DNA from 4 places in the Pseudoalteromonas sp. SA25 genome. Region 3 is predicted to be linked to each of the others. Evidence: predicted binding sites of a transcription regulator. Region 3 holds the regulator's gene; each other region holds the start of a gene.
What was found. Region 3 encodes sigma-54, which starts transcription at its own class of promoters, with help from an activator protein. Its sites were predicted from a motif close to GTTGGCACGNNNNTNGNNT; they were not measured.

Region 1 (4,267 bases), on a different contig from region 3:
CTCCTTTTTAGCATGCTATTAATAGCATCAAATTAGCGAAGTAACGACTCAGTTAGTACTGGACGAATTTCACGAATAATTGCTTGAGTCAATTTTGGTGAACCACAGATAATATTGCCGCTGTGGTTATAGTTATTACCACCAGCGAAATCTACAACCATACCGCCCGCTTCTTTAACCATAAGTTCGCCTGCAGCAGAGTTCCAAGGTTTTAAACCAATTTCAAAAAATCCATCAACACGGCCAGCTGCAACGTATGCCATATCTAAAGCAGAACAACCAGCGCGGCGAATGTCTGCAGTGTGTACAAATAATGCTTTAAACGCTTCAGTGTATGCATCCATGTGGTTTTTGTTTTTGAAAGGGAAACCAGTAGCAAGTACAGTGCCTGCAAGAACCGTAGTTTTGCTAACACGTAGACGTTTGCTGTTTAACTGAGTGCCTTGACCGCGAGATGCAGTGAAAAGCTCACCACGAATTGGATCATAAATAACAGCTTGGTCTAAACGACCTTTAACTTTAAGTGCGATAGAAACCGCGTAATGAGGGATACCTTTGATGAAGTTAGTTGTTCCATCGATAGGATCTACAATCCATTGGTAATCATCATCCTTGCCTTTATGCTCACCTAATTCTTCACCAACAATAGAGTGAGTAGGGTAAGACTGTAAAATAGTGTCACGAATTACGGCTTCGGCTTCTTTATCAATGTTAGTTACTAAGTCGTTAGCGCCTTTTTGTTGCACTTCAACTTTTGATAAATCTTCACTTGCGCGAAGTAAAATTTTGCCTGCGTTGCGCGCAGCGCGAACCGCAATGTTTAACATTGGATGCATGGTATTACCTTTGGGTTGTAAAAGAACGTTTATATATTTCAGCCGGCGTATTTTAGCGACTTTTGACATAAAGTAAACAATAAACCCTAAATACTTATGTTTGTTTTTTATACAAGATTGAAAAGTGTCTATATTTTTAAAAAATAATAATGAGCAACTAATAAGTCATTATGTTCCTTTGTGTGTTAATTAAATTTAATTAATTTTAAATAACGCTTTACCTAAAGTTAGCTTGAGGTTTTATCGTAATCCTAACTTAATTGATAGGACAACATTATGTATTTAGAGCACGTAAACTTAGTCGCGAGTGATATAGATAGCATGCTTAAATTTTATCGCGCTGTATTTCCACATTGGTCGATTAGAAGTGAGGGCAGAGGCGATTGGCATGGAAAACCAAGACGCTGGGTACACTTTGGAGATGACACGCATTACATTGCGATAAGCAGCCATGGTGAGGGTGAAAACAGAAACTTATCGGGCCATCAAATTGGTTTTGCACACTTTGCTTATGTAACTAATAATTTAAGCGCAGTAGTAATGCGCTTAAATAAAGTGGGTTTTACAGTAAGCAAGCAAGGTAGCGAGAATCCTTTCAGAAAGAATGTCTACTTTATTGATCCCGCCGGGTTTGAGGTGGAATTTGTAGAGTATTTAAGTGATGTACCAAGCGAGCGAAATAACGATTTATAATAAAATACTCAGCAGCACGCTAAAGTGCTGCTACTCAATTATAGTGAGCGGTTATTATTACCCGTGCCAAACTGGGTTTTTAGCTCATTTGCAAAGCTCATAAATTTTTCTTTAATTGTGCGCTTTATTTTTACTTCAACCGATCCCATAACTGCCTTTCCTTCAATATGAATAGTAGGACCTTGGCGTTTGTTAAGCGACACAGATTTATTTTCAAGACTACTTAAAATACAAAACATTTTAGACACTACATTTACATGCTCTGGTACGTAAATCTCATCGCTACCAAAAATACAGTTAACGTGAATAGTTACATTTTGATGCGCAAAAATGGCATCAGTAAAATCAAGTACCACCGATCCCATAAAGTTACTTAAATATATATTTTTTGGCACGACCCACTGACCGCTTCGTTCGTTAGAGCCTAAAATACTGCGTAATGTAAAATCATCATCACTGTTTTGCTGTGCACTATAATGTGGTTTAAATTGCGATTGTTTTTCTGCTTTATATTGCTGATCGGTATTAAGTGTTAAGTCTTCTACTAAGGCTAAAAGAGCGTCGTTATTAGGTGCATCCATCGCGTTATCGAGTCGTCTTTCAAATGCATCAACAGAAATAACCCCATGACTGTAATTATAAATTAATTGGTCAATCACTTGTTCGCGTACTTGCTCTATTGGGCGGTCTTCAACTTTTACAGACATGGGGCATTCCTTATTATATTTACTATTGATACTGCTCTTGATGTTTATATGCAAAGCACGCACCAAATATAATCACCTTAATTATCAGTAGGTTAATTTATAATGATGTTTTTTATTTTGTTATATTAACGATAGATTAACCAAAAATGCAATTATCTAGCTATTTTCACTATTTGAGAAAGTTTTACCGAGTAGCCTGTAAATAGTTACACAACTATAGATAATGCCTCACTCCAAAATAAACTCAACCTATTGAAATTTAAGTATAAATAAAGTTGGCCCAAAGCTCGCATTAGTTAAAGTGTCTTTAATCAAAAGGAGAAAGATTATGAAAACATTTAACAAGTCTATTATCGCAGCTCTAGTTCTTGGTACTACGGCTATGGGTGCCCAAGCAAACAGCTGGGAAAACGAAAGTAAAGATGCTTGGATTGATGGTAAGGCAGAAACAGTTCTACTTATGAACACTAATCTAAACAACTTTGACATTAACACTGATGTAAAAAATGGCAAAGTAGTACTTACTGGTAAAGTTAATAGCGAGCTTGATAAAGAGCTAGCAGAAGAACTTGTACTTAGCCTAGATGGTGTATCTGATGTTGATAACAGCCTTACTGTTGTTAAAAGCATGGATACCAAAGATAAAAGCAATGACATGATGGACGATGATGATAACGACCTAACGGACGCTAAAATCACCACTGTAATCACAACTCGCTTCCTGTTTGACTCAGAAGTAGGTGGTACAGACATTGATGTTGATACCGACAACGGTATTGTAACTCTGAACGGTTCAGTAGAGTCTGAAGCTGAAAAACAACTAGCAGTTAAAATTGCTAAAAATGCTGAAGATGTTCGTGACGTAGTTGATAAACTAGCTATTGTTGCTGAATAATACAGTATAGTTAAGGCCCACTAACACTGGGCTTTACGCCTTTTTAATGCTTAATTTAAATGGAGTTTAGTCATGGATATTATTCGTATAATACTTTCGGTTTTATTACCGCCATTAGGTGTGTTTTTGCAAGTTGGCTTAGGTATGCATTTTTGGTTAAATATTTTATTAACACTGCTAGGTTATTTCCCAGGTTTAATACATGCAATCTACATTATTGCGAAAAAATAATGACAGATTATATATTGTGTAAGCCGACTACTGAGGCCTAATGATACAATTGCCACAGTACTGTTCGGCTCACAATATTAGTTTTTAAATTAAATATTTTTTATCAAAATCTAATTTTTAATTTACTCAAACTAAGTGATTATTTCTTGTAACTCACTCCCAAAATTCCCTCAGCCAAACCATTGCTTACTTCAATTAAGCTTTCTAACTAACTGCAGTGTTCTGATTCTGTATTGATGCCAGTTAGGAAATCTTTAACATTAGTTTGTTTATATATCTACAATACGCGATTAATTACTCTATTATTTAGTGACAATATTACCATCACTTCTAGTGTTATCATTAAACCAAGCTTTTACGCATATTGAGGTAGCTAATTGAATATTCGACTTATACTGTCAGGCGTTGTGTCATTCGTTTTTTATTTTAGCTGGGCCTACTGGGCGAACAGTTCGGCAGATATTGCTAAATCGGTCACGCTTCAAGCTGCATTAGTACAAGGTTTGTATAGTGGATTTGTAACGCTGTTTTTTGCTTTTATTTTAGAAAAGGTCGTCAACAAGTATAAGTCTAGTTATGTAACGCTTGCGTTTGTAACTCCAGTTATTTGTATGTTTCATTCTAAAACACCACAAAACGTAGCAATACGACAAAGCTTCAATAATGCAATTAACTCTAGCGCCTCGTATTTAGGTAACAAAAAATAGCAGGTGTACTTTTTGCGCCTATTATTCCGATTACTGTTCAATCGAGCTTAGTGATTATGGTGAATGTAATCAATCAGACACCTAATTTGGCACTTACAGTAGCCCCAAGCATATTTTTTACAGCCATGTATGCCTACACATATATGTTAGCTTTACTTAAAAAGTAGAGCGTTAAATACAAAAGACTACATGTGGGAG
Region 2 (4,267 bases), on a different contig from region 3:
CTATTATTTCATCTTCAAAAAAACCCCACCCTGCGTGCATACTATGGCCGGCGACTTTTATTTTTTCAACAATTTTAGTCATCAGAGGACTATCATAATGCTTGAAAAAGTACATTACACTCATATTGAAGTGGCCTTGTTGAAATAAAAATGAAGATATTTCATTCACAACATTATGCTCATCACCTCCAACGCGGATAGAGAACCGACCGCCTTTGTTTGTACACTTTTCAAACAAAGGGCGTAATTCTATGCAATGTAATAGCGCATAAAAACTATCTTTATTTGGTTCAAATAAAAACACATTTGGTACGCTTTTCATGCTTAATAACACCTCTATTTGATAGCCTAACCCTCCTCCTAAAAAACACACAAAGTCTAGCTGACTTTCATTTGCTGGATTACTAATTTTATTGTCAGTGTTATTACTTCTGACATTATAAATAGATTTAAGCAAAGCAGCATGCTTGAAAGCAATGTCCTCATCAGATTGATGCCCTATTTCGTAACTGTAGTAAGCAGGTTTTTCTAGAAACTTAGTTACTTGTTTTTTAGCCAAGCTTTGTGGTGGTTCTTTATAAACAAATTGATTATTATTATATAAATTTTCATCCCCATTATCATCGATTACTACACCCGTATTTATAGGGTGATAATTTTTAAAAAAATCATATAAGGTAGGCATTTTTTCTTTTAATAAAGTCATATTTGCTAATAAAGTAGCATGTAACATCATTTTTTTTAGCTCATTATTCTCTGTATTCAAAACAGATTCCTTAAAATAAATTTATATAGTTTCAAGTCTAAGTTACTTAAAAAATGATGCAAGCAATTGCTGTCTTTTTACATATCGACTAAAGTTAGTTACACTGTAATGCTTGGGTTAGAGCCTATTACAATCTAATCACTTAAGTTATCTAAAGAATAGTCGATATAGAGGCAATGATAAACATTGGCATTATTATTGCTTTGCTAATAAAGTTTTCACCGTTTTAAATTTTAGGATTTCCCATGGCCCATGTCTCAGTAAAAAAATACAGTCAAGTTCGTGCTAGTAATATTGCCGAAATGGCACCTTACGAACAAATAAACCTTATATTTAGTAATATTATCGGTCGTTTAGCAGCAACAAAAGGATTTATTGAGCGCAAAGAAATACAAAAGAAGGGTGAAAACATTTCAGCCTGTGTTTTATTATTTGGTGCCCTACAAGACGCACTTAATTTAGAAGTAGAGCAAGACCCTAGTATTTCTAACAACTTATTGGCACTTTACGATTACTGCCAGCGCCGTTTAACGCAAGCGAATATGAATAACGATATTGAAGCAATTATTGAAGTATCAAGTATTGTTAAAGAAATTAAAGAAGGCTGGGATAGCATACCATTAGAGCAACGTAACCCAACGGTTTAATTTTAATTATGGATACGCCAACATATTCACAACAGCTAACAAGCTATTCTGAGCAAATAAGAGCATTACTGAGTAAAATTGAAGTATTAGTTAGCGATAATAATGCAGACGAAGCTCAGCCTTTTTTAGACGCTTTAAATGCCCAAATAAAGCAATGGTGCGAGGGCAATGATATACCAAGTGAAGAAGAATTAAAGTCAATCCAGCTTCGTATAAATACTATTTTAGTAAAAGCGAACTGTGCCAAAAACGAATCATCAAAAGCTATTATTAAACATAAAAAATCAGGAAAGGCGATAAAGGCCTATAGAGCCACCTAGTAAATAGTTTTAATAAACGACTTTTATTCTAACTAAATGTACTAGCTATATCTTACTATTTGAACCAAAGAGCAGTACACAATAAAAAACCGCTAAGTTTAAACTTAGCGGTTTTTTATTGACTCTGTAATACTTTTTACCCAGTGATTAATTTGATTGTCTAACTACGCCTGGCATATTCTCTAACTGAGCTTGAACATAACTACTGGTGTTATTAAGACTCGCCACTAGTAAATCCATAGCATTATATTGAGCGTACAAACGAGACGACAGCGACTCCATTTTACTGGCAAGGTCCAAGCGATCATCATCTAAATCATCGAGTTGATTCGTTTTACTGTCTATTCGGTTTTGGATAATACCGTCGGAGTCTGTATAAAAGCTCATTAGCTCATCAAACGACTGAGCAAAGCCATCATCGTCATCGCCTACAAAAAACTGTTGCACTAAATTTACATTAGCGTCTATTTGTTCATCTAGTGTTTCTGTATTTAGCGTTAAAACACCATAGCGGTCTGTTTCTACGCCTAATTGCGAAAGTGATAACGAATTACCATCGCCTAAATCAACTGACTCAGTGATTTCACTACGAAGCTTTGACATTACGCCACGAAGTAGCGAATCACCGGCCATAACACCTGCACCATCTGCACCTGAAGCCCCCAAGTTGTTACTAAGCTCTAACAACTCATTGTAGCTACTTATGAAACTATTTAAGCCTGTTTTAATATTATTATTGTTTTCGGTAACAGAAATATCACTAATATCGTCGTCAACATCATGCAATTTTTTAGCTGTTATATCCACGCCGTCAATCACATTACTGAACTCATTAGTATTGCTTGATACCGTCAAAGTGCCATCGATTGTTATTTGTGCATTTTGTGCTGCATTAACTTGTGTTAAATTAGTTGTGTGGTTAGCAGTGTCTGCGTCTGATACATCATAAGCTAACCGAGATAACCCGCCTGTATCTGTATTATTCCCGTCATCGTCTTGTACGGTAATTGTTATTGCGTTGTCTTCGCCAGTTTCTTTACTAGTAAGCACTAAATGCTGACCGGTATCACTGGTTATTATAGTTGCAACAACAGAATCATTACTATTACTGCCAGTAAAAGGGCCGTTATTAATTTGGTCGCGTAAATCTTCTAACGTATTTGTAGCCGATAAAACAGTGGAAAAGCTATTTTCGCCCGAGCCAATTGTAATTACACCAGCACCTATTGCCTCGTCTGCTGCAAATGCAGGAGATGACAATTTATGAGCTTGTGCTAATGCGTCTACTTTTACATTGTAGCTACCAGGTTGAGCGTCTTTATCTGAGCTAATTGATATAAAATTATCATTGCCAGATGCAGTTCGCTTTTGATAGTTATCACTGTCGCCCAATGCTCCCATTGAGGTTTGCACTTTTTCAAGCGCCGATTTTAGCGCTCCAACCGCTGAAATATCCGTTGTTAATTTTCCTGCTGTAGTATTTAAACGGGCTTCAGCTGGTGCTTGTTCAGCATTTACTAGCGCATCAACAATATCTGATACAGCCAACCCAGAGCCTAAACCATTAAATGTAATAGACATACTTTACCTCTTTAAATACTCAAAAATAAACTAACTTAATATTGGTAATTACAACTATCGACTAAACTGTTTGGTCGATCAAAATTCCTGCAGATTCAGATAATTTAGACACTAAACTTAATACTTCCTCAGAAGGATATTGCTTAATTACTTCGCCGCTGTTTTTATCAAGTACTTTAATTACATCGCGGCCAGAATCTTCATCAACTTTAAATTGCAAACTTCGGTTCATTTCGCCCATAAAGTCCTGCAATTGTTGTGCCATTTGTTCTAGCTGTTCGCGCTCTAACGGCTGAGTTTTTTCATCTTGATTATTATTTTCGTATTGACTTTGCTGTAGTTTTTGTTGATTGAGCGCTTCCGTTTGCTTTACATCATCTACCGCTCGCTCAGTCAAAGAGCGAGCAGTTTGCCCTACTTGCTTATCATCACTAGCAATGGGAGTCGGTAATGTTGTAATTTCTGCGTTTGAAGTGATTGTGCTCATAACAGATTCCTATTTTTCACTTAATTAAACCAACAATAGCTTAGTTTATATTCTTAAACCACAAAAGGAGGTAGCTAAAGCCACCTCCTTTTTTAAAATACTAATACTGACTTTATGTATTAGTTAGCTAGCCACTAAGCTATTGCTTTAACTTATTAACCTAATAAGCTAAGTGCTGTTTGTGGTAACTGGTTAGCTTGCGATAATATTGACGTACCTGCTTGTTGCAATATTTGGTTTTTAGTCATTTGCGCTGTTTCAGTAGCAAAGTCAGTATCTTGAATACGGCTACGTGATGCAGATACGTTCTCAGAAATATTAGCAAGGTTACTAATTGTATGACCAAAACGGTTTTGCACCGCACCCAAGTCAGCACGCTGACTATCAATCATTGCAATTGCACCATCAATTACATCTAACGCATTTTGAGAACCCGCTTGCGTTTCAATATTCATCTTACCAACAT
Region 3 (4,267 bases):
TCCATGAGGAATGGCAATGCCACGCCCTATACCTGTACTACCGAGTTTCTCTCTGCTCATTAAAGCATTAAGAATATCTTGTTGCGGTAAATACGGAAGTTTGTCGTGAGCAAGTTCGCTAATGAACTCTAAAATTCTTTTTTTGCTATTAAAAAGGACCGCAGCTTTGCTGCAGTCCTGGCATATAAGTGAGCTTAATTTCATCATATTAGTGTCGAGCAAGCTTCTCTTTGTGTTTAATTACTTGTCGATCGAGCTTGTCGATCAACGAGTCAATGGCGGCATACATATCTTGATGTTCTGTAGAGGCAAATAGCTCAGCACCGCTTACGTGTATGGTGGCTTCTGCTTTTTGATTTAATTTTTCTACATCGAGAATGACATGAACATTATTAATATGATCAGAGTGTCTTTCTAGCTTCGCAAATTTGGTATTAATATAGTCTCTTAGTGAATCGGTTAATTCTACGTGACGACCAGTTAAGTTTAGTTGCATAAGCATTACCCTCTTTTTTTGCGTCTTAAATCAAACTTTTACGTTGATTTGACGGTGGAATAGCCAGAGATTCGCGGTATTTTGCGATTGTACGTCTCGCTACTTTAATTCCTTGCTCAGCCAATATATCCGCTATTTTGCTATCACTCAATGGTTTTGCTGAGTTTTCTGCTGCGATTAATTTTCGGATAAGCGCACGGATTGCTGTAGATGAACATTCACCACCGTTTTCGGTGCTTACATGGCTTGAGAAAAAATATTTAAGCTCAAATATACCACGGGGTGTGTGCATATACTTTTGGGTTGTTACGCGCGAAATTGTTGATTCGTGCATTTCTACCATTTCAGCAACATCATTTAAAACCATTGGTTTCATGGCTTCAGGACCGTGTTCAAAAAAGCCTTGTTGTTGCTTAACAATACAATTTGTTACTTTTAATAGCGTGTCGTTTCTACTTTCTAAGCTTTTAATAAACCATTTAGCTTCTTGTAAATGCGAGCGAATAAACTGGCTGTCACCACTGGATTTTACAGTGCGAGACATTGCCGCGTATTGGCTATTAACACGAATTTTAGGCATGCTATCTGGGTTTAACTCAACAACCCAGCGGCCTTTAATTTTTTTAACTGACACATCAGGAATAACATACTCAGACTCTTCTCTTACAATAGTATCTGCAGGTTTAGGGCTAAGAGTATGTATTAATGTCATTACTTCTTTAAGCTCTTCTTCTTTGAGCTTAGTTTTCTTCATTAATGTACGATAGTCACGAGCAGCTAATAAATCAATATGCTCGGTTAAAATCATTTTTGTTTCATTAATGTAAGGTGTTTCTTTATCAAACTGGTTAAGCTGAATACACAAACACTCTTGTAAACTACGTGCAGCAATACCAACAGGATCAAACAGCTGGATGCGTTTTAATACAGCTTCAATTTCATCAAGTTCGACTTCGTTATCATCTTCGTTTTCTTGATTAAAGCTTTCTAAAATCTCTTCGCAGCTTAGTGTTAAAATACCTGAATCATCGACGGCTTCTACAATAGCAATAGCAATAGCTTCGTCTGTAGGGCTAAATGGCGTTAGTTGTAACTGCCACATTAAATACTCATGGAGCGTTTCAGTAGAGGCACCTTGGTATATTGATTCGTCTTCAGGCATCGGACCCGATGATGCTGCTGGGGCGGCACTCATGTACTCATCCCAACTAACATCCATAGCCATGTCGTCACTTAGCGTGTCTTTTGCAAGTGCTTCACCACTATCTTGTTCGTATTCGCTTGGAGCATCATCGGCAGATGCGCTAACAGTTATGTCATCTGTATCTGCTTTTTGCTCGTTTTTACCTGCAGCGTCTTCTGAATAGTCTGCTTCTTCAACCTCTAATAGCGGGTTGCTGTCGAGAGCTTCTTGTATTTCTTGCTGGAGATCCAATGTACTGAGTTGCAACAAACGAATAGCTTGTTGCAGCTGTGGAGTCATTGTAAGTTGCTGGCCCATGCGCAGCTGTAGTGATTGCCTCATGTATCTCTAACAATCCTTTTATGTTGTTATAATTAATACTAGCAGATGCTTAAAGACATGGCGTAAATGTTACAGCCTAAATTGCTCGCCTAAGTAAACATCGCGTACTGTTTTATCATTTAATACGTGTTCTGGAGTACCTGATGCAATCAGCTCCCCATGAGAAACAATGTAGGCTTTTTCACAAACATCAAGGGTTTCTCTTACGTTATGATCGGTAATTAATACACCAATCCCACGATTTTTAAGATGTTCTATTATTTTCTTTATGTCTAATACCGAAATAGGGTCAACACCTGCAAATGGTTCATCCAGTAATATAAATTTAGGATCTGCTGCCAGCGCACGTGCTATTTCAACACGACGACGTTCGCCACCTGACAATGCCATACCTTGGCTATCGCGAATGTGTTGTATGCTAAATTCATCTAATAATTTATCGAGAGTGTCTTCTCTAGCTTGTTTATTTAACTCTTTGCGCGTTTCTAAAATGGCCATTAAGTTTTGATAAACAGTCAGCTTTCTGAATATTGAAGACTCTTGCGGTAAGTAGCCAATGCCTAATCTAGCACGACTATGCATAGGTAAAAGAGTAATATCGTTATCGTCTATCGATATTTTACCTTTGTCGCTAGGTACAAGTCCTACTATCATATAAAACGTGGTGGTTTTACCTGCGCCGTTAGGGCCAAGTAAGCCAACAATACTGCCAGCTTTGACTTCAAGGCCGACGTTTTTTACAACTTCACGGCCTTTATAGCTCTTTGCTAATAGCTCTGCTTTTAATGTGCTCATGGTTAACCTTTGTCGCTTTTTTTACTTTTTTTAGTCTCGATTGGCACTAAAATTGTGTGAACGCGGTCAGTTGAGTTTTCATCTTTTTCGGCACTGATTAGCTGCTGCTCTATATCGTAGGTAATGCTTTTAGCATTTATTTTTTGTCCCGCTTGCGATACTTGTGCATTACCAACAAGCGTTAAAAAACGCTTAGATACATCATAACGTACTTCGTCAGCACTGGCGCTCATAGTTGTGCCATCTGATTGCTTTTCTTCAAAGTGCGCAGGGCTACCTGTAGCAATTAATAATTGTTTATTATCACCAAGTTCATCGCGTTTATGTACTTCTAAGCGGTCGGCTGTGATACGGCGGTTACCGTGAATAATTTCAACGTTTTTCTCAAAAATCCCGACATTAGCTTTTAATTGACCTTCTTGCTTGTCGGCACTTATTGAAATTTGATTTGCAGTCGGTTGCGTGTTTTGCTCTGCAGCACCACTATTAAACGCTAGTATAAGTGTAGGAATAATAAGTGATTTTAATATTTTATTGGTCATAATATATGGTTCGCGTATGGTTAATTAGTTTTATCACTTCGGTTTTTAAGTCGGCTTCTAGGCCTTTACCAGTGATTTTTAAATTGGGTCCAGTGATGATAACGGGTTGCTCCGAACGCATTGTTAATAGCTTTATATCTACCTGAATATTATCAGCATTGATTTTGTCTATCATGGCGTTATCGGTTAAGTTTTTGGCAACCACATTGCCTTCTAAAATTAATTGTTTGTCTTCGTATAATGTTGCTTCGTCTGCATTTATTTGCCACGTTTGCTTTTCGTTATATAAAGTAAAAATAGGTTTTTCAAAAAACGTAAAACCTAATTGTTGATATAGCTCCATTTTAGCCGCAGTGACTTTGTGACTAATTTTACCTTGTTCGTCATAGGCTGTTTGTTTGAGTTCTATGGCTATGTAATCAGGCTTGGCAATAACTTCAGGCTCAGTCTGAGGCACAATATTTGTTTGTGTAAAATAAGGGTACCAAAGCCAAACCATACAGCTAATGAATAAAACGCTTAATATTATGCGCGCTGCATTCATGAACTAGTGCCTTGTGTAGTCAATGCTTTACCATTTTCAAGCATGAGCAAGTCGGTGAGCTCTCTTACTGCACCAAAGCCGCCAGGCATTTGCGTTACATAGTGTGATAAACGTTTAATAAGTGGATGGGCATCATTTACTGCAACAGCAAAGCCGACTAATTCCATAACGGGCATGTCAGGACCATCATCACCGATATAAGCAATTTGTTCATCGCTAAGGTTGAGTTTGTCTTTTAATTCTTGATAGGCAATGAGCTTATTTTCTTGGCCTTGATAAATATGCTGTACGGTTAAGCTGCTCATACGTTGTTGCACTATTTGTGAATGACGACCAGTAATTACAGCCACTTCAAAGCCACTGTT
Region 4 (4,267 bases), on a different contig from region 3:
GCGATTCGTCGTTTACGGGCGATTCAAAATCAAACCAGTCAAACAGCTTAGTGGGCGATATTTCGGTTAATGTAATGCGCGTTTTACCTAATGGTAACTTAGTTATTCGCGGTGAAAAATGGCTAACGCTTAATACCGGCGAAGAGTTTATTCGTTTAGAAGGGCTAGTACGCCCTCAAGACGTAAGCGCCGATAATACGGTTGAATCAAACCGTATTGCTAATGCACGTATTCAATACTCAGGTAAAGGGCAAACGCAAGAAGCGCAAAGTCCTGGTTGGCTTACACGTTTCTTTAGCAGTTCGCTGTTTCCATTTTAGAGGGTAACAACATGAATAGCCTTAAAGCTTTATGTTTAGTTGTGTTATTAGGTTGGCAGTTTACTGCCAGTGCTGAGCGCATAAAAGATGTGTCTATGGTTGAAGGCGTACGCTCTAACCAATTAGTTGGTTATGGCTTAGTGGTTGGTTTACCAGGTACTGGCGAGCAAAACTCATACACACAACAAAGTTTTAGAGGCATGTTGAACAGCTTTGGTATTACGCTACCTTCAACTCAAAGTCCTAAAATTAAAAATGTTGCCGCTGTTGCTGTGCATGCAGAATTACCTGCATTTAGAAAGCCCGGACAAACAATAGATATTACGGTTTCTTCTATTGGTAGTGCAGGCAGTTTACGTGGCGGTACTTTACTACAAACCTTTTTAAAGGGTGTAGATGGCAACGTGTACGCTATTGCACAAGGTAGCTTAATTGTCGGTGGCTTAGGCGCACAAGGCCTTGATGGTAGTAAGGTTGTAATTAACACCCCTACAGTTGGTCGTATACCAAATGGCGCAACAGTTGAACGCACTGTAGAAAGCCCATTTATGCAAGGCGATTACATTACCTTCAACTTAAACCGCCCAGACTTTACAACGGCAAAACGCCTAGAAAAAACAATTAATGACTTAGTTGGCCCAAATAGCGCACAAGCAATAGATTCTGTTTCTATTCGTGTTATAGCACCACGCGATGCATCCCAGCGTGTATCGTACTTATCGACACTCGAAAACTTAGAATTTAAACCAGCTGACATGGCCGCTAAAATTATAGTTAACTCGCGCACCGGTACCATTGTCATTGGCAAAAACGTTAAGCTTCAGCCTGCGGCTATAACTCACGGTGGCTTAACAGTAACAATTGCAGAACAACAAAATGTGTCACAACCAAACCCGCTAGCAAACGGTGATACAGTTGTCACACAGCAAAGTATTATTGATGTAAACCAAGACGACTCGCGCGCCTTTGTATTTAATCCAGGTGTAAGCCTTGACGATTTAGTTCGCGCAATTAACGAAGTAGGCGCAGCGCCTGGTGACCTAATGGCTATTTTAGAAGCACTAAAAGAAGCCGGCGCAATTAACGGACAGCTCGTTGTTATATAAATAACCCAAGCCAATAAATAACGTATTACTTAAGCCCTATATGTAGGGCTTTTTATTTACAGCAACTTAAGTTTATTATTTTTATCTTCCTTGTTTTATCGGTAGTGGCTCAATTTTTGCATTTTTAACTGCATTATTCATTTTGTGTCAAAAAGCCGATGGAAACTAATCACCTCGATAAACAAAACTTTTTTGATTTAGGCAACTTAGATTCACTTCGTAAAGAAGCCTTAACGAGTGGCGATGCATCAACTGATGCTTCCAAAGCTGCGCTCAAAAAAGCGGCCGCACAATTTGAAGCTATTTTTACGCAAATGTTGCTCAAAGGAATGCGCAAAGCTAACGAAGCATTTGAAGATAAAGACAGTCCATTTAATTCAAGTGGCGTAAAGTTTTTTGAAGAAATGCACGATCAGCAACTTTCAACAGAGCTTTCATCAAATGGCTCATTAGGCCTTGCCGATTTAATTGTTCAGCAGTTATCGCCTGAGTCTAAAAACTTTATGCCAGGCTCGGTGCTTAGAACAACCAACGATATTTTTAGCGATACACAAGTCGGATCCGCGCTTCCTCATGAGCAAAAAAATAAGCAACCCGATCTTATCGTTAAGAGTACTAAAGCCGATATTGCTGAGCCTAAAGTCGATACTGCAGAGCCTAAAACCGATAGCCCAACATTTAAAAATGCAGAAGAGTTTGTAAGTTCAGTGTGGGAACACGCTAAAACTGCAGCGCAAAAAATTGGTTTAAACCCTGCAGTAATGGTTGCACAAGCGGCACTTGAAACCGGTTGGGGTAAACACATTATTAATAAAAGTGACGGTGGCAGCTCAAATAACTTATTTAATATTAAGTCAGATAAAAGCTGGGAAGGTGACAAAGCAAGTAAAGTAACGCTTGAGTTTGAACAAGGCACACCCGTTAAAAAACAAGCCAGCTTTAGAGCCTACGATTCAATTAAAGATAGCGTGAACGACTTCGTTGATTTTTTAACGCAAAACCCACGCTACAAAGAAGCATTACAAAATACAGCAAAACCAAACGACTTTTTAGATTCATTACAAAAAGCAGGTTATGCAACCGATCCAAATTATGCCAGCAAAATAAAAAAAGTGCTCAATAGCAGTCAGCTAAAAGACATTGCGGCAAACGTGATCCGCCAAGGAGTAGAGTAACATGTCGTTTAATTTATTAAACATTGCCAGTTCTGGGGTTAGAGCAAGCTCGGAGCTACTGCAAACGACAAGTAAAAATATCGCCAATGTAAATACCGTAGGCTATGTGCGTGAGCGTACAGAGTTTACCACTATGGTTGATAACCAAGTGGGGCGAGGCGAAACATACCGATTACTAAACGAGTTTGCTCAGTCACAGCTAAATCGTGACACCTCTAATAAATCGTTTTTCGATCAGTTTATTACTGAGGCAAATAGAGTTGATACTATTTTTTCTGAAGAGTCGAACAACCTTTCGACCGGAATTAACTCTTTATTTAATAACGTGCAAGAAGCGCTAAATCAGCCGTCATCTAACGTTGCCCGCTCATTAGTAATGACAGATGCGCAAAGCTTAATTGATCAAATGGATAGGCTTTCGGGCATCGTGCTTGATCAAAAAAGTGTAGTGAACGAGCAGCTCGAAATATTTTCAGATGAAGCAAACTCACTAATTCAAAGTATTAGTACGCTAAATCAAAATATTGCGGCAGTTAATGGCACTAATAACGCCGCAGATGCCAGCTCTACCTATAACGAACGCGATAAAGCAATACGCGACTTATCAGAGCTAATAGACATAGAAACGCTTGATGGTCCAAATGGCGAAAAACTCGTTTTTATGGGCACAGGCGAAGCAGTGGTTATGCAAAATGGTGCATTTAACTTATTTTCGATGACAGGCGACCCCGATCCTAATTTTAAAGAATTCACGCTTGACGTTAATGGTGGCAAAGCAGTGCCGCTTGAAGTTGATGTAAGCAAGCTTAAAGGAAAAATTGGCGGCTTACTTGCTTTTAGAGATGACATATTAGTCCCTGCGCAAAACCAAATTGGCCAAATGGGCTTAGCGATAGCTGATGCATTTAACGAACAAAACAAATTGGGTATGGATGCAACAGGTCAGCTAGGTGGTAATATTTTTAATATACCTACCGTTGGCGCTTATGCGTATCAAGCGAATACTGGTGATGCTGGTATGACTGCAACGGTAGAGCCCGGTAAAGGCAGTGAACTTCCTGCTAGTGACTTTATTATTACTTATACCAGTGCAACATCGGTTTCTATTCAACCAGTAGATAATAAAGGCGAGCCGCTAGGTGATCCATCAGTTGCAGATATCCCAGCTGATGGGATCATAAATGCAGACGATATTCGAAATGCAGTCCCTTATCAAGCGGCAACAGCTACAACACCAGAAGTGTTAGCAACGGTAAAAGACTCTTTCGGACTACAATTAAATATAGATACAACCAAAACAGGTAACGTGGGAGATCAGTTTCAAATAAAGCTTAATTCAGATGCCGCTTCAAGTATTACACTTGCAACAGGGCGCACAGAAGATTTAGCACTAGCATCGCCAATCCGTACTGCTAACGATTTAAATAATATAGGCACCGCTACTATTTCAGCGGGAGAAGTAACAAGTGTTACCTCCGGTGGTTTTACTTCAGCACCAGGCTTAACAAACGGTGAAATAACACTTGTTAAAGCTACAGGTACCAATGATTATTTAATTAGCGATGGTAGTGGCACTGATGTGGCAGTAACGATAGCGCCACCGGGTAAAAATGTTTTAGCAGGTCTGGGCGCTCCTTATGATTCATATGGTTTTGACTTTGATATA

Region 1: GQR45_RS03230 (BON domain-containing protein) is a predicted target of sigma-54. The motif match lies at 2,511-2,529, and genes of this name have one in related genera.
Region 2: fliS (flagellar export chaperone FliS) is a predicted target of sigma-54. The motif match lies at 952-970, and genes of this name have one in related genera.
Region 4: flgJ (flagellar assembly peptidoglycan hydrolase FlgJ) is a predicted target of sigma-54. The motif match lies at 1,530-1,548, and genes of this name have one in related genera.

Annotation. Positions count from the first base shown of each region.
Region 1 covers NZ_WTKV01000003.1:68,989-73,255, forward strand. The annotation lists gene suhB (inositol-1-monophosphatase) at 33-836, opposite strand; gene GQR45_RS03220 (VOC family protein) at 1,113-1,529, shown strand; gene GQR45_RS03225 (LiaF domain-containing protein) at 1,568-2,236, opposite strand; gene GQR45_RS03230 (BON domain-containing protein) at 2,565-3,131, shown strand; gene GQR45_RS03235 (YqaE/Pmp3 family membrane protein) at 3,204-3,362, shown strand; partial or broken gene GQR45_RS03240 (hypothetical protein) at 3,740-4,236, shown strand.
Region 2 covers NZ_WTKV01000005.1:883-5,149, reverse strand. The annotation lists gene GQR45_RS05270 (6-hydroxymethylpterin diphosphokinase MptE-like protein) at 1-766, opposite strand, end outside; gene fliS (flagellar export chaperone FliS) at 1,012-1,413, shown strand; gene GQR45_RS05260 (hypothetical protein) at 1,422-1,733, shown strand; gene fliD (flagellar filament capping protein FliD) at 1,881-3,314, opposite strand; gene GQR45_RS05250 (flagellar protein FlaG) at 3,376-3,801, opposite strand; partial or broken gene GQR45_RS05245 (flagellin) at 3,957-4,267, opposite strand, start outside.
Region 3 covers NZ_WTKV01000001.1:58,705-62,971, reverse strand. The annotation lists gene ptsN (PTS IIA-like nitrogen regulatory protein PtsN) at 1-204, opposite strand, end outside; gene hpf (ribosome hibernation promoting factor) at 209-496, opposite strand; gene GQR45_RS00330 (RNA polymerase factor sigma-54) at 522-2,021, opposite strand; gene lptB (LPS export ABC transporter ATP-binding protein) at 2,091-2,816, opposite strand; gene lptA (lipopolysaccharide transport periplasmic protein LptA) at 2,819-3,358, opposite strand; gene lptC (LPS export ABC transporter periplasmic protein LptC) at 3,348-3,902, opposite strand; gene kdsC (3-deoxy-manno-octulosonate-8-phosphatase KdsC) at 3,899-4,267, opposite strand, start outside.
Region 4 covers NZ_WTKV01000021.1:3,287-7,553, reverse strand. The annotation lists gene flgH (flagellar basal body L-ring protein FlgH) at 1-320, shown strand, start outside; gene GQR45_RS15950 (flagellar basal body P-ring protein FlgI) at 332-1,426, shown strand; gene flgJ (flagellar assembly peptidoglycan hydrolase FlgJ) at 1,585-2,601, shown strand; gene flgK (flagellar hook-associated protein FlgK) at 2,603-4,267, shown strand, end outside.